One region of the Streptomyces sp. NPDC092370 genome, then DNA from elsewhere that is predicted to be linked to it. Evidence: predicted binding sites of a transcription regulator. Region 1 holds the regulator's gene; each other region holds the start of a gene.

Region 1 (7,523 bases):
AGCTGCCCATGGGGGCCATTCCGACGCAACGGGAGACCGCTTCCCGTGCCTCGCAGGCGCCTGCACACGCTGGGGAGACGCCCGTGCCCGTTCAGGAGGGGCCCGTTTCCGAGGAGCCCGCACCGCCCCCGGAGGTGATCACACCGTCCTCCGGGGCGCTCGCTCCCGATACGCGTGAGCCCGCCCGTGCGATGCCCGGGTCCGCCTCCGAGGCGCCCGTACAGGAGCGCACGCGGGCGCACGCGACCCTGTCCGGCAGCTCTCTCGCGCCGGGCGCCGCCCGCACCCTGGTGCGCGCGGCGCTCGCCGAGTGGACCGGGCTCGGCCTGCCCGGCGCCGGGCACCTCAGCGACCGCCTCGCCGGCGACGCCGCGCTCGTCGTCAGCGAACTCGTCACCAATGCCGTCGTGCACGCCGGCACCGACGTCGAGATGGAGTGCCGACTCGAAGGCGACACCCCGGACACGGCCGCGCTCGTCGTCGAGGTCTCCGACCACCACCCCTCCCGCGCCCCGCGCGGCAGCGAGCCGGAGACACCGCACGACACACCCGAGTACGGGCGTGGCCTGCGGCTGGTCGGCGCGCTCTGCGAGGCGTGGGGGATCACGTACCGCACGGGGCGGAAGACCGTGTGGGCGCGGCTGCCCGCCGGGGGGTGCGCGGCGGGCGAGCAGATCGAGGCGTACGCCGGGGAGCACGCGCTGGCGCGTGGCCTGCGGGTGGCGGAGATCCTGGCGCCCGAACCACGCCAGGTCGGCGAGGCGGGGGAGACCGTCCGGGCCTGGCGTGCCGGGGGAGACCTGTGGGACTCGCGCGAGGGAGGGGAGACATGGGACTCGCGGCAGGGCGGAGAGGCACGCGACTGGCCCGCCCCGCGGGACTCCCGTGACCTGCGTGACTGGAACGACCTGCGGGACTGGCGGGACCGGCACGAGAGCCGGCACGGACGCCACGGGCCCGATGGCGCCTGGCTCGGCCGCGGCGCCCTCTCCTTCCTCGCCGAGGCCTCCGACCTGCTCGCCGGACAGCTCGACGAGGACCTGGTCGCGGCCCTCGCCGGGCAGTTGATCGTGCCCCGGCTGGCCGACTGGTGCGCGGTGTGGCTGGAGGACGAGGCCACCGGTGACGGCTGGAGGGGCGGAGCCGGCGCGGGCGGACCGCGCCTCGCGCGGGTCTGGCACGGCAGTGAGAACCGCATCGAGGAACTGCGCCGCACCCTGGAGAAGGACCCGCCGCACCCGTTCGACCCGATGGGGGCGGCCCCCTTCGAGCGAGGTCGGGAGCAGGGCGGGTCCGGGCCCGTCGCCTACCCCTGGCCCGCCGAGGCGCTCGGTGACGACATCGGTGAGCCCGGCGCGGCCATCGCGTACCGGCTGGTCGCCGGAGGACGCCCGCTGGGCACCCTCGTCATCGGCCGGTCCGGGACGGCCGGCTTCCCCGACGAGATCACCGGCCTCGTCGAGGACCTCAGCCGCCGGGTCGCCCTCGCCATCGGCGCCGCCCGCCAGTACGCCCGCCAGGCCACCATCAGCGCCGTACTCCAGCGCGGGCTGCTGCCGGGCGCCGTGGCCGAGATCCCCGGCGTGCGCAGCGCCCTCGTCTACGAGCCGTGCGACAAGGGCGGGCCGAGCGGTGACTTCTACGACCTGTTCCCGGCCGGCGACGGCCGCTGGTGCTTCGCCGTCGGCGACGTCCAGGGCAAGGGGCCCGAGGCGGCCGTCGTGATCGGCCTGGCCCGGCCCTGGCTGCGGCTGCTGGCCCGCGAGGGCTATCGGGTCGCCGACGTGCTGGACCGTCTCAACCAGCTTCTGCTCGACGACGCCACGGAGGCCGCCGACGCGGCGGCCCGGGCGCTGGTCGCCGCGGGCGCGCGGCCGACCCCGCCCGGTGACGGCCCCCAGACGCGGTTCCTGTCCCTGCTGTACGGGGAACTCGTCCCCTTCGACGGCGGTGTCCGCTGCACCGTCGCCTCCGCCGGGCACCCGCTGCCCCTGCTGCTCGGGGCGGGTGGCGAGGTCCACACGGCAGCGACGCCGCAGACCCTCCTAGGCGTCGTCGAGGACGCCACCTACACCAGTGAGACCTTCGAGCTGCGGTCCGGCGACACGCTCCTGTGCGTCACCGACGGCGTGACCGAGCGCCGCTCGGGCTCCCGCCAGTTCGACGACGGGGACGGTCTCGCGGCGGCGCTGGCCGGGTGCGCCGGACTGGACGCGGAGCTGATAGCAGAGCGGATCAAGCGGCTGGTGCACGACTTCGGGGCGCGGCCCCCGGCGGACGATCTCGCGCTGCTGGTGCTCCAGGCGGAGTGAGCGCTCGGGTGCTGGACAATGGAGGACATGCCTTCCGCACTCCCCGACGGCGAGCCCGTCCCCGACGACGGCGCGCTGCCCGCGTCCGCGCTCGCCGGGGCCGCCGACCGCCCGCTCGGGTTCTACCTGCACGTTCCGTACTGCGCGACCCGCTGCGGCTACTGCGACTTCAACACGTACACCGCGACCGAGCTGCGCGGCACCGGCGGCGTGCTCGCCTCCCGGGACAACTACGCCGAGACGCTGGCCGACGAGATCCGGCTGGCGCGCAAGGTGCTGGGGGACGATCCGCGGCCGGTGCGGACGGTCTTCGTGGGCGGCGGGACACCCACGCTGCTGGACGCCGGTGACCTCGTCCGGATGCTGAAGGCCGTCCGGGACGAGTTCGGGCTCGCGCAGGACGCCGAGGTCACGACGGAGGCGAACCCGGAGTCGGTCGACCCCGCGTACCTGGCGGCTCTGCGCGAGGGGGGCTTCAACCGGATCTCCTTCGGGATGCAGAGCGCGCGGCAGCACGTGCTGAGGGTGCTGGACCGCACGCATACGCCGGGGCGGCCCGAGGCGTGTGTGGCGGAGGCCCGGGCGGCCGGGTTCGAGCACGTCAACCTCGACCTGATCTACGGCACCCCCGGCGAGTCCGACGACGACTGGCGGGCCTCGCTGGACGCGGTGCTGGGCGCCGGGCCGGACCATGTCAGCGCGTACGCCCTGATCGTCGAGGAGGGCACGCAGCTGGCCCGCCGGATCCGCCGGGGCGAGGTGCCGATGACCGACGACGACGTCCACGCCGACCGGTACCTGATCGCGGACGAGGTCCTCTCGGGCGCGGGCTTCGCGTGGTACGAGGTGTCGAACTGGGCGACCTCCGAGGCCGGGCGCTGCCTGCACAACGAGCTGTACTGGCGGGGGGCCGACTGGTGGGGTGCCGGGCCCGGTGCGCACAGTCATGTGGGCGGCGTCCGGTGGTGGAACGTGAAGCATCCCGGGGCGTACGCCGGGGCCTTGGCGGCGGGGCGGTCGCCGGGAGCCGGGCGTGAGCTGCTGTCCGGTGAGGACCGTCGGGTGGAGCGGATCCTGCTGGAGCTGCGCCTGCGGGAGGGGGTGCCGCTCTCCTTGCTGCGCGAGGAGGGGCTCGCCGCTTCGCGCAGGGCGCTGTCGGACGGGCTGCTGCAGGAAGGTCCGTACGAGCAGGGGCGGGCCGTGCTGACACTGCGGGGGAGGCTGCTGGCGGACGGGGTGGTGCGGGACCTGGTGGACTGAGGCAGCTCAGGGCGCTGGTGCCGTGACGAAGTCGATCAGTTCCTCGACCCTGCCCAGCAGCTCCGGCTCCAGGTCCTTGTACGAGTGCACCCCCGACAGGATCCGCTGCCAGGCCGCCCCGGTGTTCTCCGGCCAGCCCAGTGCCCTGCACACGCCCGTCTTCCAGTCCTGGCCGCGTGGGACGCGGGGCCAGGCCCCGATGCCCAGGGACGACGGCTTCACCGCCTCCCAGACGTCGATGTACGGGTGGCCCACGACCAGGGCGTGGTCACTGGTGACGGACCGTGCGATGCGCCACTCCTTCGAGCCCGGGACCAGGTGGTCGACCAGGATGCCGAGGCGGGCGTCCGGGCCGGGGGCGAAGCTCTCGACGATCGACGGGAGGTCGTCGACGCCCTCCAGGTACTCCACGACCACGCCCTCGATGCGCAGGTCGTCGCCCCACACCTTCTCGACCAGCTCGGCGTCGTGGCGGCCCTCGACGTAGATGCGGCCGGCGCGGGCCACGCGGGCGCGCGCGCCGGGGACGGCGACCGACCCGGAGGCCGTGCGGGTGGGACGCGCGGGACCGCCCGGAGCCGGGCGGACGAGGGTCACCACCCTGCCCTCCAGCAGGAAGCCGCGCGGCTCCATGGGAAACACCCGGTGCTTGCCGAAGCGGTCCTCCAGCGTCACCGTGCCCGCCTCGCAGCGGATCACCGCACCGCAGAAGCCGGTCACCGGCTCCTCCACCACCAGACCCGGCTCCGCCGCGACCTCGGGCACCGGCTCGGGCTTCTTCCACGGCGGGGTCAGGTCGGCGGAGTACTGGCGCATTCGAACGACGATAGGAGAAGGCGAACGGCGATCACCGCGACACGCCGAAACGCGCCGCCAGCGCGTCGCGTTGCGCCCGCACGAACGCCGCGTCCACCACCGCTCCGTGACCGGGTACGTACAGCGCGTCCTCGCCGCCCAGGCCGAGCAGCCGGTCCAGGGCGGCCGGCCAGTGCGACGGCACCGCGTCGGGGCCCGCTTGCGGCTCGCCGGACTCCTCGACCAGATCGCCGCAGAACACCACCTCCGGATCTCCCGGCACCAGCACCGCCAGATCGTGCGCGGTGTGCCCGGGGCCGACGTTCGCCAGCAGCACCTGCCGGCCGCCGCCCAGGTCGAGGGTCCACTCGCCGGAGACCAGATGGCCGGGCGCAGCCAGCCGCTCCGCCGCCTCCCCGGCCGTGGGCGCCGCCAGGCCGTGGCGTACCGCGTCCGCGCGCAGCTCCTCCCGGTCCCGCACCCGCGTCAGCACCGCGTCCACGCCGACCGCGCCGAACACCTCGGTGTCCGTGAAGGCCGCCGCCCCGAAGACATGGTCGAAGTGGGGATGGGTCAGCGCGAGATGCGTCACACGGTGACCCGCGGCCGCCCGCGCCTGCGCCCGCAACTTAGCGCCCTCGGCGAGGCTCGACCCCGCGTCGATCATGAGGGCCGCGCCCTCGCCGATCACCAGCCCCGCCGTGCAGTCCCACACCGGCAGCCGGCACCGCCCCACCCCGGCGGCCACGCGCTCCCATCCGAGGTCTTCCCAAGTCACCGTCATACGGCGACGCTAGCGGTGCGCCCCGCCCGGGGCACGGCGCCGCACGACCAGCCTTGCCGGGGGTGTACCCCACCGCCGTACACTGGGCCCGGGGAATGCTGGCACTCGCACCCGCAGAGTGCCAGGCCGGACCGGCAGGGCAGCAGGCTCAGACATCTGGAGGTGTGCGCGATGCTCAGTGAACGCAGGCTTCAGGTGCTGCGCGCCATCGTCCAGGACTACGTCGGCACCGAGGAGCCGGTGGGCTCCAAGGCCCTCACCGAGCGGCACAACCTCGGCGTCTCCCCGGCCACCGTCCGCAACGACATGGCGGCCCTCGAGGACGAGGGGTACATCGCCCAGCCGCACACCAGCGCCGGGCGCATCCCCACGGACAAGGGCTACCGGCTGTTCGTCGACAAGCTCGCCGGCGTCAAGCCGATGACCGCGCCCGAGCGGCGCGCGATCCAGAACTTCCTCGAGGGTGCCGTCGACCTCGACGACGTCGTGGCGCGCACGGTACGGCTGCTCGCGCAGCTCACGCGTCAGGTCGCCGTCGTGCAGTACCCGTCGCTGACCCGCTCGACCGTGCGGCACGTGGAGTTGCTCTCCCTGGCGCCCGCGCGGGTGATGCTCGTGCTGATCACGGACACCGGGCGGGTCGAGCAGCGGGTGGTCGACTGCCCGGCGCCCTTCGGCGAGGCCTCGCTCGCGGATCTGCGCGCGCGCCTCAACAGCCGCGTGGCGAACCGCCGTTTCGCGGATGTGCCGAGTCTGGTGGAGGATCTCCCGGAGGCGTTCGAGCACGAGGACCGGGGTACGGTCTCCACGGTGCTCTCCACACTCCTGGAGACGCTCGTCGAGGAGAACGAGGAGCGGCTGATGATCGGCGGCACCGCCAATCTGACCCGTTTCGGTCATGACTTCCCCCTCACGATCCGGCCGGTGCTGGAGGCGCTTGAGGAGCAGGTCGTGCTCCTCAAGCTGCTCGGCGAGGCGCAGGATCCGGGCGTGACCGTACGGATCGGTCACGAGAACGCCCACGAAGGACTCAACTCCACGTCCGTCGTGTCGGTCGGCTACGGTTCGGGCGGCGAGGCAGTCGCCAAGCTCGGCGTGGTCGGACCGACCCGCATGGACTACCCGGGAACGATGGGAGCGGTACGCGCAGTGGCACGGTACGTCGGACAGATCCTGGCGGAGTCGTAGTGGCCACGGACTACTACGCCGTACTCGGCGTGCGCCGCGACGCGTCGCAGGAAGAGATCAAGAAGGCCTTCCGGCGGCTCGCCCGCGAGCTGCACCCGGACGTCAACCCCGATCCGAAGACCCAGGAGCGGTTCAAGGAGATCAACGCCGCTTACGAGGTGCTGTCGGACCCGCAGAAGAAGCAGGTCTACGACCTCGGCGGCGACCCGCTCTCGCAGGCCGGCGGCGGCGCGGGCGGCTTCGGCGCCGGCGGCTTCGGGAACTTCTCGGACATCATGGACGCGTTCTTCGGCACGGCGTCGCAGCGCGGACCGCGCTCGCGCACCCGCCGCGGCCAGGACGCCATGATCCGCATCGAGATCGAGCTCGACGAGGCCGCCTTCGGCACGACCAAGGACATCCAGGTCGACACGGCCGTCGTCTGCAACACCTGCAACGGTGAGGGCGCGGCCCCGGGCACCTCCGCCCAGACGTGTGACATGTGCCGCGGCCGAGGTGAGGTCTCGCAGGTCACCCGGTCCTTCCTGGGCCAGGTCATGACGTCGCGCCCCTGCCCGCAGTGCCAGGGCTTCGGCACGGTCGTCCCGACGCCGTGCCCCGAGTGCGCGGGCGACGGCCGCGTCCGGTCCCGCCGCACCCTCACGGTCAAGATCCCGGCCGGTGTCGACAACGGCACGCGCATCCAGCTCGCCGGCGAGGGCGAGGTCGGCCCCGGCGGTGGCCCGGCCGGTGACCTCTACGTCGAGATCCACGAGCTGCCCCACGCGCAGTTCCAGCGCCGCGGCGACGACCTGCACTGCACGGTCACGCTCCCGATGACGGCGGCGGCCCTCGGCACGAAGGTGCCGCTGGAGACGCTCGACGGCCTCGAAGAGGTCGACATCCGCCCGGGCACCCAGTCCGGCCAGTCGATCCCGCTGCACGGCCGGGGCGTCACACACCTGCGCGGCGGCGGACGAGGCGACCTCATCGTCCACGTCGAGGTCACCACCCCGACGAAGCTCGACCCCGAGCAGGAACGCCTGCTGCGCGAGCTCTCCAAGCTCCGCGGCGAGGAGCGCCCCACGGGCCAGTTCCAGCCCGGCCAGCAAGGGCTCTTCTCGCGGTTGAAGGATGCCTTCAACGGGCGTTGAGGCGGGTGCTGGGGGGTGCTGCCGGGGGTCCGGGGGTTGTGCCCCGGGTGG
Region 2 (7,523 bases), on a different contig from region 1:
CTCCGGATAGGCCGTGACCACCGGCTTCGCGTCCAGCACCTGCACCAGCCGCCGCTCGTCGTCGTACGCCGGCCAGCCCGGGTCCCCCGTCCTCGCGAAGGACGTCCAGGACGAGCGGAAGCGGGACGACAGCGCCTCGGCCTCGGCGGACGGCTCCACGCCCGCGAACAGCAGCAGCCCCAGGTCCGCCCCGTACGTGCCGAACAGCAACGGGATGTCCAGGCCGTGGCAGGCGCCGAGCGCACCGCCGCTGCCCGGGGCCGGCCAGGTGAGTTCGTAGACGTGCGCGCTGCCGCCACCGGCGCGCTGGGCCTCGGCCAGGTGCAGCGAGGGCATGTTGAACAGCCAGTCCGTCTGGACGCGTTCGTACAGCTCGCCCGGCAAGGCGTCGGGGAAGGCCGTGCGGTAGGCCTGTTCGCCGTCGGGTCCGGGAGCGAAGAGGCGGAGGGCCGAGGCCGCCCTCTCGTCGGTGATCCGGCCGAGTTGGCCCGCCAAGGCGATGAAGAGGCGGTACTCGTCGCGGTTGTGGCCGACGAGGAGGTCGACGTCCTTCGCCGAACCGGACGCCAGCGCCTGCCACGGGGTCGTCGGCAGGATCTCGCCGTCGACCACCGGGGAGAAGGGGGTGACCGTGGGCGCCGCCTGGCCCCAGCGGTCGACGCGCTGGAGCATCTTGGCGCTCAGCGTCTCCCCGGCCGACGTCAGCCGGCGCGGATCGATCGTCGAGAGGTCGGCGACCGTGGGGCGCAGGCCCAGCTCGGCGGCGAGGGCGGCACCGATGTCCCGGGCCAGCGCGTCGGAGAAGAACGTCCCCGGCACGCTCTGGGCGATCGCCCGCCGGAACAGGCCGGTCGCACGCGGCATGGAGAGCAGCGAGGCGACCGAACCGGCTCCCGCGGACTCCCCGAAGACCGTGACCTGGCCGGGGTCGCCGCCGAAGGATTCGATGTTGTCCCGCACCCACTCCAGCGCGGCCACCTGGTCGAGCAGCCCCCGGTTGGCGGGCGCGCCCTCGATCGATGCGAAACCCTCCATGCCCAGGCGGTAGTTGAGGGACACGACCACCACGTCGCCGTCGGCGGCGATGTGCCGGGCGTCGTAGCCGGGGCTGCCGGAGTGCCCGAGCTTGTAAGCGCCGCCGTAGATCCACACCATCACCGGCCGGTGGGCGCTCGGGTCGGGCTCGGGTGTCCAGACGTTGACCGTGAGCCACTCGTCGCCGTGGGGCACTTCGATCAGGCCCGGGCCGCCCAGATTGCCGAGATCCTGCGGGGGCGGCGGGCCGAAGGCGTACGCGCCCCGTATGCCGTCCCAGGCGTCGGCGGGCCGCGGGGGCATGAAGCGGGCCTCGCCCACCGGGGGCGCGGCGAAGGGGATGCCACGGAAGACCGCGAGCCCCGCCTCCCTGCGCCCCCGGACGGCACCGGCGGTGGTGCGCACCACCGGTCCGGGCTGCTCGGAGGGGCCGTCCGCCGGGGGGCGGGACTCGGTCGTCGTCATCTGGATCTCCTCAGCGACTGCGAGTGAACAGGAGCCAGGTCAGTGTCCTTGACTGACGCAAGCAGATCCAGAGCCCTTCGGAGGCAGGGTCAGCTGAGGGTCTTGAGCGACGCCGGGTCGTACGGCGCGAGGTCCTCGAAGCGGCCGTCGAGCACCTTGCGGGCCCACTCGGGGTCCTGGAGCAGGGCGCGGCCGACGGCGACCAGGTCGAACTCGTCGCGCTCGAAGCGGTCGAGGAGGTTGTCCAGGTCGCCCAGTTCGGCGCCCTGGCCCTGGAAGGCCTTGATGAAGTCGCCGTTCAGACCGACCGAGCCGACGGTGATGGCGGGCTTGCCGGTGAGCTTCTTGGTCCAGCCGGCCAGGTTGAGGTCGGAGTCGTCGAACTCGGGCAACCAGTAGCGGCGGGTGGAGGCGTGGAAGGCATCGACACCGGCGGCGGCCAGCGGCGTCAGGATGGCCTCCAGCTCCTCGGGCGTCTCGGCGAGGCGGGCGTCGTAGGCCCCCTGCTTCCACTGGGAGTAGCGGAAGATGATGGGGAAGTCGGCGGAGACGGTCTCGCGGACGGCCGCGACGATCTCCTCCGAGAGCTTGGCACGGGCGACCCGGTCGCCGCCGTAGGCGTCGGTGCGGCGGTTGGTGCCCTCCCAGAGGAACTGGTCGAGCAGGTAGCCGTGGGCGCCGTGGATCTCGACGCCGTCGAACCCGATGCGCTCCGCGGCGGCCGCGGCCTCGGCGAACGCGCCGATGACGGCGTCGATGTCGGCCTGCGTCATGGCCTCCCCGGTGGGCTCCGTCGCGCCGATGCGCAGGCCGGAGGGGCCGACGGCCGGGGCGTCGGCGACCGGCGGCTCACCCTGGTTGCGGACCATGCCGATGTGCCACAGCTGCGGCACGATCGTGCCGCCCGCCGCGTGCACCGCCTCGGCAACCCTGGCCCAGCCGGCGAGTTGCTCGTCACCGTGGAAGCGGGGCACACGGTCGCTCTGCCCGGCCGACTCGTGACCGACGTAGGTGCCCTCGGTGACGATCAGGCCGACTCCGGCGGCGGCGCGGCGCGCGTAGTACGAGACGACGTCCTCGCCCGGCACACCGGCCGGGGAGAACATACGGGTCATCGGCGCCATCACGATCCGGTTCGGAACGGTCAGGCCGCCCAGCGATACGGGCCGGGACAGGATTTCGGCGGCGCGGGAAGCGGAGGCGGCGACAGTCACGTGGGGGGCTCGCTTTCGGATACCGGAGGGTATGTGCATGCGCATAGGGCGTACGTTCCAACCCCTCGGCCCCGCCCCCGCCATCCCGCCCCGGCCGTGATCCCGATCACGCCCCGGACGCATACCGCAGGCGCACCGGATACGCCCGAGGGCGGCACCCCCTGCCGAACAGGAGGTGCCGCCCTCGGTAAGGACGTCGATCAACCGTCAGGTCGATCAGAAGTCCATGTCACCGCCCGGCATGCCGCCGCCGGCGGGCGCGGCGGCCTTCTCCGGCTTGTCGGCGATGACGGCCTCGGTGGTGAGGAACAGCGCGGCGATGGAAGCGGCGTTCTGCAGAGCGGAGCGCGTCACCTTCGCCGGGTCGATGATGCCTTCGGCGATCATGTCGACGTAGTCACCGGTCGCGGCGTTCAGGCCGTGACCGACGGGCAGGTTGCGCACCTTCTCGACGATGACGCCACCCTCGAGACCACCGTTGACGGCGATCTGCTTGAGCGGGGCCTCCAGGGCCAGCTTCACGGCGTTGGCGCCGGTCAGCTCGTCGCCCTCCAGGTCCAGCTTCTCGAAGACCGAGGAGGCCTGCAGCAGGGCCACGCCACCACCGGCGACGATGCCCTCCTCGACGGCCGCCTTGGCGTTGCGCACGGCGTCCTCGATGCGGTGCTTGCGCTCCTTGAGCTCCACCTCGGTGGCGGCACCGGCCTTGATGACCGCGACACCGCCGGCGAGCTTCGCCAGGCGCTCCTGCAGCTTCTCGCGGTCGTAGTCCGAGTCGCTGTTCTCGATCTCGGCGCGGATCTGGTTGACCCGGCCCTGGACCTGCTCGGCGGAGCCGGCACCGTCGACGATGGTGGTCTCGTCCTTGGTGATGACGACCTTGCGGGCCTTGCCCAGGAGGTCGATCGTGGCGTTCTCCAGCTTGAGGCCGACCTCCTCGGAGATCACCTCGCCGCCGGTGAGGATGCCGATGTCCTGCAGCATCGCCTTGCGGCGGTCGCCGAAGCCCGGGGCCTTGACGGCGACGGACTTGAAGGTGCCGCGGATCTTGTTGACGACCAGGGTCGACAGGGCCTCGCCCTCGACGTCCTCGGCGATGATCAGCAGCGGCTTGCCCGACTGCATGACCTTCTCCAGGAGCGGGAGCAGGTCCTTGACGTTGGAGATCTTGGAGTTCGCGATCAGGATGTACGGGTCGTCGAGGACGGCCTCCATACGCTCCATGTCGGTGGCGAAGTACGCCGAGATGTAGCCCTTGTCGAAGCGCATACCCTCGGTGAGCTCCAGCTCCAGACCGAAGGTCTGGGACTCCTCGACGGTGATGACGCCTTCCTTGCCGACCTTGTCCATGGCCTCGGCGATGAGCTCGCCGATCTGGGTGTCGGCGGCGGAGATGGAGGCCGTGGAGGCGATCTGCTCCTTGGTCTCGACGTCCTTCGCCTGCTCCAGCAGGGCGGCGGAGACGGCCTCGACGGCCTTCTCGATACCGCGCTTGAGGGCCATCGGGTTGGCGCCGGCGGCTACGTTGCGCAGACCCTCCTTGACCAGGGCCTGGGCGAGCACGGTCGCGGTGGTCGTACCGTCACCGGCGACGTCGTCCGTCTTCTTGGCGACTTCCTTGACCAGCTCGGCGCCGATCTTCTCGTACGGGTCCTCGAGCTCGATCTCCTTGGCGATGGACACACCATCGTTGGTGATCGTGGGCGCGCCCCACTTCTTCTCGAGGACGACGTTGCGGCCCTTGGGGCCGAGCGTCACCTTCACGGCGTCCGCGAGCTGGTTCATGCCGCGCTCGAGGCCGCGCCGCGCCTCCTCGTCGAACGCGATGATCTTGGCCATGTGAAGTGGTCCCTCCAGGACTGGGGGTGATTACTTCGGACCGCGCCCGCGCCCGCGACGGACGGCCCCGACCGGCTGGTTCCTTGCCCCATCCGGTCCGTGGGCCTCACCGACCCGGTCCTTACGTTGTCACTCTCACCTTCAGAGTGCTAACGCAATGATTAGCACTCGACCCCTCCGAGTGCAAGGTGCGCCCGCGAAGCCGGCTCGACGAGGGGTGGTGGTCGGGTGACGGGCGGGGCAAGCGCCCGGCGGGACCGGGACGGGCCGTCAGCCGCCCCGCGAACGCCGCCCGGCAGGGGTTCCGAACAGGCCGAAGGGCCCGCACCCCGGGGGGTACGGGCCCTTCTGAGAAGACCGGTCGCTTGAGCGTTGGTCGTGGTGCGCGTTCAGGCAGAGACGCGAACCATGTCGGCCTGCGGTCCCTTCTGGCCCTGCGAGATCTCGAACTCGACCCGCTGGCCCTCTTCAAGGGTGCGGTAGCCGTCCATCTGAATCGCGCTGTAGTGGACGAAAACATCCGCACCACCGTCGACCGCGATGAAGCCGTACCCCTTCTCCGCGTTGAACCACTTGACGGTGCCCTGAGCCATGCCTAACTCCCCTATTACTGGCCCTTGCACAGATCCACACTTCGCGGACCCGGGTCAGACCTCACCCCCCACGGTTGGGGGCGTGCGCCGGAACGCGTCGACCGCGGCCGAATGTATCTGTCCAACTGCCGTCTGCAACAGGTCAATCGGACGAGAATTCCGGACGCGCAGGGTCCGGAATGTAGGCAGAATTCGCCCGAATTCAGGGCAAATCGGGCTCCACAAAGAGAACAAAAGCCGCAAAAGATGCGCACACTTTGGCTACATCTTGTCGGGCCCGCGGAGGGAATTCAGGGTTCCGATCAGAGGATCGGGATCGTGTTCCCCAACTGTATCGCGCTCAATCACACAGAATTGCCCCCTCCGCTTCTCTCACGGAGGGGGCAATTCGGTGAACTCTCAGTGACAGCCGTTACCGAAGGTAATAATCGGGCCGGTCGACCGGGTTCAGCCGCCGGCGACGGCGGGAATGATCGACACCCCGGCACCGTCGGGCGTCGCCGTCTCCAGCCCCTGTTCGAACCGCACGTCGTCGTCGTTGACGTACACGTTGACGAACCGGCGCAGCTTGCCCTGGTCGTCCAGCACCCGGGCGGCGATCCCGGTGTGGTTCTTCTCCAGATCGGCGATGACCTCGCCGAGATTCGCCCCCTCGGCGGCGACCTCGGCCTGACCGCCGGTGTAGGTGCGCAGGATGGTGGGGATGCGAACGGTGACGCTCATGTCTTCAAAACCTCCGGTTGGGTGACAAACCTAGGGGCGCGGGGCTGTGCCGATCCACGGCTCCGCCGCGTGGGCGCGAACGACCCCCACCGGCCCGCAGGGATCAACGATCAGACGAGCCCAGCCGCCCGGAACGCATCCAGGCTGGGACGAATGGTCGCCGAAAGACCCGTGCCCGCCACCGCATCCAGCGTCTTGAGACCATCCCCGGTGTTCAGTACCACGGTCGTCTTCGACGGGTCGAGCACACCGCTCTCGATCAGCTTCTTCGTCACACCCACCGTCACACCGCCGGCGGTCTCCGCGAAGATGCCCTCGGTCCGGGCGAGGATCTTGATCGCGTCCACGACCTGCTCGTCGTTCACGTCCTCCACGGCACCGCCCGTGCGGCGCGCGATGTCCAGCACGTACGGCCCGTCCGCCGGGTTGCCGATGGCGAGGGACTTGGCGATGGTGTCCGGCTTCTGCGGGCGGACCACGTCGTGCCCGGCCTTGTACGCCGTCGACACCGGCGAGCAGCCCTCGGCCTGCGCGCCGAAGATCTTGTAGGGCTTGTCCTCGACCAGACCGAGCTTGATCAGCTCCTGCAGGCCCTTGTCGATCTTCGTGAGCTGCGAGCCGGAGGCGATCGGCACGACGAGCTGGTCGGGCAGCCGCCAGCCGAGCTGCTCGCAGATCTCGTACGCGAGGGTCTTGGAGCCCTCGGCGTAGTACGGCCGCAGGTTGACGTTGACGAAGCCCCAGCCCTCTCCGGCCGGGTCGCCGATCAGCTCGGAGCAGAAGCGGTTCACGTCGTCGTAGTTGCCCTCGATGCCGACGAGCTCACCGCCGTAGACCGCGGCCATGACGACCTTGCCCTCCTCCAGGTCGTGCGGGATGAACACACACGAGCGGAAGCCGGCGCGGGCCGCGGCGGCGCCCACCGCACCGGCGAGGTTGCCGGTGGAGGAGCAGGAGAGCGTGGTGAAGCCGAAGGCGCGGGCGGCCTCCAGGGCCTGGGCGACGACACGGTCCTTGAAGGAGTGCGTCGGGTTGCCGGAGTCGTCCTTGACGAAGAGCTTGCCGGCGTCGACACCCAGCTCGCGGGCGAGGTTGTCGGCCTTGACGAGCTTGGTCCAGCCCGGGTTGATGTTCGGCTTGTCCGCCACGTCGGCCGGAACCGGCAGCAGCGGGGCGTAACGCCAGATGTTCGCCGGTCCCGCCTCGATCTTCTTACGCAGTTCCTCGGTGTCGTAGGCCGAGAAGTCGTAGGCGATCTCCAGCGGGCCGAAACACTCCTCGCACGCGAAGACCGGGCCGAGGGGGACGCGGTGACCGCACTCGCGGCAGCTCAGCGCCGCGGCGGGACCAAGGTCTACGGTGGAGTCAGTGGTGCTTGCAACAGTCTGCGCAGCCATGTGAGGCGAGGCCCTTCCTCATCTTCCTCACGACGCGTTTCGCCGTGAGACGGATTTGGCACCTTCCCTAGCCGGGAGCCTCGCGAAGTGGTCGCCAGTGACCTACGAGAACCGACTGGAGGGTTGCCGGGGCTTCATCGGGCCGTTTCCCTCTGCCCCTCTGGATGAGCTGTATGTGGTTGTAGGCGGCGGGTGACCCCGGACATGCGATGGTCATCCGCGTTGTTCAAGACTGTAACCGACGACCAGGACAGTTG
Region 3 (7,523 bases), on a different contig from region 1:
GTTCGACGATCTGCCGGTGGCGCCCTGGGTCGGGCCGCCGCTGACGACCGTGCGGCAGCCGCTGACGGAGATGGCCGAGGCCGCGGCCAAGCTGGTCCTCGACCTCGGGCGGGACGAGGGGACCCCGGCGACCCGGGTCGAGCTGGCGACGAGCCTGGTCGTGCGCAGCAGCACGGCGGGGCCCGCCGAGGCGTAGGCGCTGCGTCGGCGGGTTTTCCGGATGCCTCCGCACCGCACCGAAGCCAATCGGATACACCGCCGAAACTTTCGTGTGTTCCGCGGTGAGCTCCCTGAGACCGGGCTCACCGCCATCCCCCGCCGGCCGGAGTGCCCGTGGTCGCCTCCCTGCCGCTCTCGGCCCCGCCTCGCACGCCGCCGACGCACCCCCGCGCCGAGTCGGTGAAGCCCTGGGCGGATGGCCCCGGGCGGGGACGACGACCCGCCCCCCGACGTACGGCGGCGTACGGCGTCACCGGCCAGTGGAGCGGGTCGCGCGGGGCGGGTGTGTATCGCCCGCCCGGGCGCCCCGCTGTCGTCGTGGAAGGGGAACGGGACGTTCGGTGCCTGGACCGCGGATCACTCAGGCCTGGGAGCGAACCGCGTACGGACCGGTGCGACGGCCGGTCGAACGGGCGGCGTCCCCCCGGAACGAGCGGGAGCGGGTACAGCCGCTGCGCCGGGCCGCCGAACAGCCGTGACGGTCAGGCGGGGTGCCCGATGAGCATCGCCGGTGCCCCCGCGACCCGGGTCAGGAACACCGTGGCCGCGTGCGGACCCTGCGGCTTGACCTTCCTGCGGAGCTCCTCCGGCTCCACCGCCGAGCCCCGCTTCTTGACGGTGAGGGTGCCCACCCGCCGCTCGCGCAGCAGCGCCTTCAGCCTCTTGAGGTTGAAGGGCAGATGGTCGGTGATCTCGTAGGCCGTGGCGTACGGGGTGGGGTGCAGGGCGTCGGCCGTGACGTACGCGATGGTCGCGTCGAGCAGCCCGCCGCCCACCCGGTCGGCCACCTCGGCGACCAGGTGGGCGCGGATGACGGCGCCGTCGGGCTCGTACAGGTAGCGGCCGGGCGGGCGGACCTCGGGGTCGGGCAGGCCGCGGGAGAGCAGAGTGCGGGGGCCCGGCAGGAGGGTGGCCCGGACCGCCGCGGGCTCGGTGCCGAACCACAGCACCGCCTCCTTGACGTCCCCGCCGTCGGAGATCCACTCGGCCTCCGCGTCCTCGGGGACCGCCTCGTGCGGGATGCCGGGGGCGACCTTCAGCGCGGCGGCCCGGGGGGCTCGGCGGGCTGCGGAGACCGCCCAGGACAGGGGCGGTGAGTAGGCCTCGGGGTCGAAGATCCGGCCCCGGCCGCCGCGCCGGGCGGGGTCGACGAACACGGCGTCGAAGCCGGCCGTGTCCACCTCCGTGACGTCCGTCTCGCGCACCTCGATGAGGCCGGCCAGGCCCAGCGCGTCGGCGTTGGCCCGGGCCGCCGCGGCCGTCTGCGGGTCCCGGTCCACGGCCAGCACCCGGATCCCGGCGCGGGCCAGCGCGATCGCGTCACCGCCGATGCCGCAGCACAGGTCGGCGACCGAGGTGACGCCCAGGTCGGCCATGCGCCGGGCCCGGTAGGCCGCCACGCTCGCCCGGGTCGACTGCTCGACCCCGTTCGGCGTGAAGAACATCCGGCCCGCGTCCTCGGCCCCGAACTTCACGGCCGCCCGCTGCCGCAGCCGCGCCTGGCCCAGCGCCGCCGACACCAGCTCGGCGGGATGCTCGCGGCGCAGCCGGGTCGCGACGGCCAGCTCCTGCGCCGGATCGGTGTCCCGCACCTCGTCGAGGAGGGCGCGGCCTTCGGGGCTGAGGAGGGGAGCGAGGTCGTTCACCCGATCATTGTCGGCCACGGCGGCTTCCGGGGACCGTGTGGGCCAGTCGGTGGATGGTGGGCCACCGGCCGCGGTGTCGGGGCGGGATCAGCCGGAGAGGGCTGCGAGGATCCGGCACCATGCGAGCAGTCGTACAAAATGACAAAAGCCGGGCATCGGGACGGGCGTCCGCCGGCGCGCGGATCGTCCTGGCCGTGCTCGTCCTCGCCGCCATCGCCTCCGGCTGCGCGCAGGGCGGCGGCAGCGAACGGGTCACCCCGGCCGGCGGCCAGCAGCCCCTCGACGCGCCGCCGGCCCGAGCGCTCGACTCCTACGCCACCAAGCTGCGCGCCGCGCACGCCGCCCGGATCGCCGCCGCACACCGCTGGAACCTGCGCGAGGTCCCCCTGGCCGCCCCGCCGCCTCCCGCGACGAAGCCCAGGATCAGGACCCGCAAGGGCTTCGAGGTGGACGGCCACCGGAAGCTGGACCTCCCGCCCGTCTTCACCACGGTCCCCACCCGGGACAAGGTCGTCTTCCTCACCATCGACGACGGCGCCGAGAAGGACCCGGCGTTCCTGCGGATGATGAGCGACCTGGACGTCCCGTACACGGCCTTCCTCAGCGGCTACCTGGTCAAGGACGACCCCCGCTACTTCCGGAGGATGCAGTCCCAGGGCGTGGTCCTGAACAACCACACGCTCCACCATCCCGACCTGCGCGGCCTGTCGTACCGCGCGCAGAAGCGCGAGATCTGCGGCATGCAGCGCTACATGGAGCGGCGGTTCGGCAAACGCCCCGTCCTCTTCCGCCCGCCCTTCGGCAGCTACGACCGGGCGACCCTGCGCGCCGCCAAGACCTGCGGCATCGCCTACGTGCCCCTGTGGAACGAGGAGGTCTTCGCCGACCACTGGGAGTACCGCGAGGCGGACCGGAAGCTGCGCCCGGGCGACATCGTCCTCACGCACTTCCGGGGCCGCGACCAGTGGAAGGGCACGATGGCCGACATGGTCCGCCGTTTCCTCAACAAGGTCACGGCCCAGGGTTACGCGGTCGGGCGGCTGGAGGACTACCTGTGAGGCGGCCGGCCGCCGCGCTGCTGTGCGCCGTCCTGCTGGCCGGCTGTGCCGGGGCGGGGCAGCGGCCGGGCACCTCCGACGGGCGGGCCCAGGACCCCGGCGCGGTGAGCGGCCCCCGCCGGCTGCCGCCCGTCGTGGACCGCGTCGACACCCGAGACCCGGTCGTCTTCCTCACCTACGACGACGGCGCCGAACGCGACCCCCGCTTCGTCGCCCTCGTGCGCGAGCGGCGGCTCCCCGTCAGCATGTTCCTCACGGACAGCGTCGTGGGGCCCGGCTACGGCCACTTCGCCCGGCTGCGCGCGGTCGGCGCGTCCATCCAGAACCACACGCTCGACCACCCCGCCCTGCGCGGCCTGCCCTACGCCGGCCAGCGCGCCGAGATCTGCGGCCAGCAGCAGAAACTGCGCTCCCGCTTCGGCATCATCCCCCGCCTCTTCCGCCCGCCCTACGGCACCTACGACACGACGACCCTGCGCGCCGCGGCCGACTGCGGCATCACGGCGGTCGTCCTGTGGCGGGCGTCCCTGAACGCCGAGGGTGAGCTGACGTACACCCGTGGCCGCGCCGGGCTGCGGCCCGGGGACATCGTCTCGGTCCCGTCGGGCGAGACGGACTCCCCGACCCTGACGGAACGGACCGTGCGGCTGCTGCGGGAGATCGAGCGGAGGGGCCTGCGGGTGGGGCGGCTGGAGGACCACCTGGAGAGAACACCCGGCCGACGCGCCGCGGGCAATTAGCAGTCCGCTTGACCGAGTGCTAATCACAGTCATAGTCTCGGCTCTGGCACTCCCCCTAGGAGAGTGCCAACACAGCGACGGGCAGGTCCGGCACCCGCGACGACGGATCCACCTGGTCGCCACCTCAGACAGTTAACCCCGTGAGATCTCCGAAGGGGGAGGTCGGATCGTGACGACCACCAGCTCCAAGGTTGCCATCAAGCCGCTCGAGGACCGCATTGTGGTCCAGCCGCTCGACGCCGAGCAGACCACCGCCTCTGGCCTGGTCATCCCGGACACCGCCAAGGAGAAGCCCCAGGAGGGCGTCGTCCTGGCCGTGGGCCCGGGCCGCTTCGAGGACGGCAACCGTCTTCCGCTCGACGTCTCCGTCGGCGACGTCGTGCTCTACAGCAAGTACGGCGGCACCGAGGTGAAGTACAACGGCGAGGAGTACCTCGTCCTCTCGGCCCGCGACGTGCTCGCGATCGTCGAGAAGTAATTCACCCCAAGCACATTGCTTTGAACTGCGCCCCTGGCCCCCGCGATCGCTATTGAGCCGGGCGCCCGGGGCGCAGTGCCGTTACCCCTGATTCCGGAAGAGGGCTCACGCTCCCATGGCGAAGATCCTGAAGTTCGACGAGGACGCCCGTCGCGCCCTCGAGCGCGGCGTCAACAAGCTTGCCGACACGGTCAAGGTGACGATCGGCCCCAAGGGCCGCAACGTCGTCATCGACAAGAAGTTCGGCGCTCCCACCATCACCAACGACGGTGTCACGATCGCCCGTGAGGTCGAGATCGAGGACCCGTACGAGAACCTCGGTGCCCAGCTGGTCAAGGAGGTGGCGACCAAGACCAACGACATCGCGGGTGACGGTACGACCACCGCGACCGTGCTCGCCCAGGCGCTCGTGCGTGAGGGCCTGAAGAACGTCGCCGCCGGTGCTTCCCCGGCCGCCCTGAAGAAGGGCATCGACGCCGCCGTCGCCGCTGTCTCCGAGGAACTGCTCGCGTCGGCCCGCCCGATCGACGAGAAGTCCGACATCGCCGCCGTCGCCGCCCTGTCCGCCCAGGACAGCCAGGTCGGCGAGCTCATCGCCGAGGCGATGGACAAGGTCGGCAAGGACGGTGTCATCACCGTCGAGGAGTCCAACACCTTCGGTCTGGAGCTGGACTTCACCGAGGGCATGGCCTTCGACAAGGGCTACCTGTCGCCGTACTTCGTGACGGACCAGGAGCGCATGGAAGCCGTCCTGGACGACCCGTACATCCTCATCACGCAGGGCAAGATCTCTGCCATCGCGGACCTCCTGCCGCTGCTGGAGAAGGTCATCCAGTCCAACGCCTCCAAGCCGCTGCTGATCATCGCCGAGGACGTCGAGGGCGAGGCCCTCTCCACCCTCGTCGTGAACAAGATCCGCGGCACCTTCAACGCCGTCGCGGTGAAGGCCCCCGGCTTCGGCGACCGCCGCAAGGCGATGCTGCAGGACCTGGCCGTCCTCACCGGCGCCACGGTCGTCTCCGAGGAGGTCGGCCTCAAGCTCGACCAGGTCGGCCTGGACGTGCTCGGCTCCGCCCGCCGCGTCACCGTCACCAAGGACGACACCACGGTCGTCGACGGCGCCGGCAACAAGGACGACGTGCAGGGCCGCGTCGCCCAGATCAAGGCCGAGATCGAGTCCACCGACTCCGACTGGGACCGCGAGAAGCTCCAGGAGCGGCTCGCGAAGCTGGCCGGCGGCGTGTGCGTCATCCGTGTGGGCGCGGCCACCGAGGTCGAGCTCAAGGAGCGCAAGCACCGTCTGGAGGACGCCATCTCCGCGACCCGCGCCGCGGTCGAGGAGGGCATCGTCTCCGGTGGTGGCTCCGCGCTGGTCCACGCCGTCAAGGTCCTCGAGGGCAACCTCGGCAAGACCGGCGACGAGGCCACGGGTGTCGCGGTCGTCCGCAAGGCCGCCGTCGAGCCGCTGCGCTGGATCGCCGAGAACGCCGGCCTCGAGGGCTACGTCATCACCTCCAAGGTCGCCGAGCTCGACAAGGGCCAGGGCTTCAACGCCGCCACCGGCGAGTACGGCGACCTGGTCAAGGCCGGCGTCATCGACCCGGTCAAGGTCACCCGCTCCGCCCTGGAGAACGCCGCCTCCATCGCCTCCCTCCTCCTCACGACCGAGACCCTGGTCGTCGAGAAGAAGGAAGAGGAGGAGCCGGCCGCCGGCGGCCACAGCCACGGCCACTCCCACTGAGGCATGACGGCTGAGGGCTGACGACGTCAGGCCGCCCGAGCCCGAGCGAAGGCCCGGCACCCCGGAGACGGGATGCCGGGCCTTCGCCGTGCCGTCCGCCGATCAGGGAACCGGCGCACCGGTCGGCGCCCTCCTACACACCGGAGCAGAAGGGGGTGGCGATGAGCCAGGCGCTCTACGAGGAACGGTCCCGTAATCCGTTGGCGCGCACCGCGGAACTCACCGAGGACCGGCTGCGCAGAGGCGGCCGGACCACACCGCTGGAGGAGCTGAACCTCGTCGCCATGGCCGAGGCGTACCTGCGGGGACGCTGGCTCGGCGGTGGCGGTACCGAACGCCCCCTGGAGTCGCTGGCGCAGGGCCCGGGCATCGTCCCGGTCACCCGCGTGACCGGCACCACTACGCCCCTCAAGGTGCGCCGGCCCGCCGACTTCGCCCGCGCGCTCGGCGCACTGGCCGTGCGCAGGAGCGGCGGCGCGCACCAGGTGGCCGCACTCGCCGCGCGGGCCCAGGCGGAGGGCGTGCCCCTGTGGATCGCACGCCGGTACGCGCCGGGTCCCGCCGGGCCGCTCGCCGTCGCCGTGGACCGGCGTCTGGTCCGCGTGGACGTCTGGGGCCCGCAAGCTCCCGTCGTACGGCTCAGGGCGCCGTACGGCTACCGCCCCGACACCGGCGACCGGTCGGGCGGCCTGGTCATGACCGTCGGCGACATCACCGCACGGCTCGAACTCCGCAAGAAGATGCGCAAGTCCAAGAGCAGCGTCGAGATCCGCCTGCCCGACCGGCAGTGGACCTTGCGCCGCGAGAACGCCGAGAGCTCGTGGCTGCTGCGCGACGACCGGCACGTCGCGCTGCTGACCCGGCCCTCACGGTGGCCCGGCCCCCCGCCCGGCTCGGTGCTGCTGCCGCTGGCCGACGTGCGCCACGAGAGCCCCGACCCCCTGGACGCCGTGATGGCCCACGCGGTCGCGGTGTCTTTCGGCCTCGGCGACACCACGGGCCTGGCCAGGTTCCGCGCTGTGAGCTTCCGCCGGAACACGGGCGACGACATCTGGGAGCGCCCCTGGTTCAGCAACCTCGGCAGGGACCGCGACGACAACGAACCCGGCGGCGGCGACGGCTGGGGCAGCGACGGCGGGGACGGCGGCGACGGAGGCGGCAGCGACGGCGGCGGTGGCGGCGGGGACGGCGGAGGCGGTGGCGGAGGCGACTAGCCGGCTGCCGGCGGCACCCGGCACATCTCCTGACACCCGCGGCTCACCAAGACGTGCTGCGGCCGGCTTCCATGATCCGGGCCTCGAGGCATGCGGATGGTGGCCATGCCCCTGGCTTCAGGCCCTGGGAGACGAAGATGGTCGAGAAGGACCGGCAACCGGGACTGTCCCCGTCCTCTCGGGGCGACGGGATCGCGGGTGGCTGCCTGACCCTGATCGTGCTGCTCATGCAGCTGCCCACCGCGTTCCTGCTGGTCCTGGTCTTGGTGATACGGGGATGGGGCAGCCGCACGGACGAGCATGCCGGGCCGCCCTCGATGGACTGGGTGCCGGTCCTGTGGCTCGGTGCCTTCACCCTGGTCACTCTCGTGATCGCCTGGGCCTTCCTGCGCTCGGCACACCCGTTCGCAGGGACGTTCCAACTGCT

The links. Region 1 encodes HrcA, which represses chaperone genes, less so after heat shock. Its sites were predicted from a motif close to TTNGCACTCNGNNNNNCNGAGTGCNAA; they were not measured.
Region 2: the regulator HrcA is predicted to act here: its motif matches at 4,715-4,741, upstream of groL (chaperonin GroEL).
Region 3: the regulator HrcA is predicted to act here: its motif matches at 3,707-3,733, upstream of groES (co-chaperone GroES).

The regions. Positions count from the first base shown of each region.
Region 1 is NZ_JBIVQO010000001.1:541,041-548,563, forward strand. Features, by position in the region: gene ACIQHQ_RS02360 (SpoIIE family protein phosphatase) at 192-2,312, shown strand; gene hemW (radical SAM family heme chaperone HemW) at 2,340-3,572, shown strand; gene ACIQHQ_RS02370 (DUF3097 domain-containing protein) at 3,579-4,388, opposite strand; gene ACIQHQ_RS02375 (MBL fold metallo-hydrolase) at 4,420-5,151, opposite strand; gene hrcA (heat-inducible transcriptional repressor HrcA) at 5,323-6,339, shown strand; gene dnaJ (molecular chaperone DnaJ) at 6,339-7,472, shown strand.
Region 2 is NZ_JBIVQO010000003.1:148,894-156,416, reverse strand. Features, by position in the region: gene ACIQHQ_RS11905 (carboxylesterase/lipase family protein) at 1-1,500, opposite strand, end outside; gene ACIQHQ_RS11900 (NADH:flavin oxidoreductase) at 1,590-2,753, opposite strand; gene groL (chaperonin GroEL) at 2,931-4,553, opposite strand; gene ACIQHQ_RS11890 (cold-shock protein) at 4,943-5,146, opposite strand; gene ACIQHQ_RS11885 (MoaD/ThiS family protein) at 5,594-5,869, opposite strand; gene thrC (threonine synthase) at 5,980-7,266, opposite strand; SAM riboswitch class I at 7,282-7,437, opposite strand.
Region 3 is NZ_JBIVQO010000008.1:294,153-301,675, forward strand. Features, by position in the region: gene ACIQHQ_RS24975 (LacI family DNA-binding transcriptional regulator) at 1-196, shown strand, start outside; gene ACIQHQ_RS24980 (methyltransferase domain-containing protein) at 702-1,865, opposite strand; gene ACIQHQ_RS24985 (polysaccharide deacetylase family protein) at 1,985-2,923, shown strand; gene ACIQHQ_RS24990 (polysaccharide deacetylase family protein) at 2,920-3,663, shown strand; gene groES (co-chaperone GroES) at 3,833-4,141, shown strand; gene groL (chaperonin GroEL) at 4,257-5,882, shown strand; gene ACIQHQ_RS25005 (hypothetical protein) at 6,044-7,096, shown strand; partial or broken gene ACIQHQ_RS25010 (DUF6234 family protein) at 7,324-7,523, shown strand, end outside.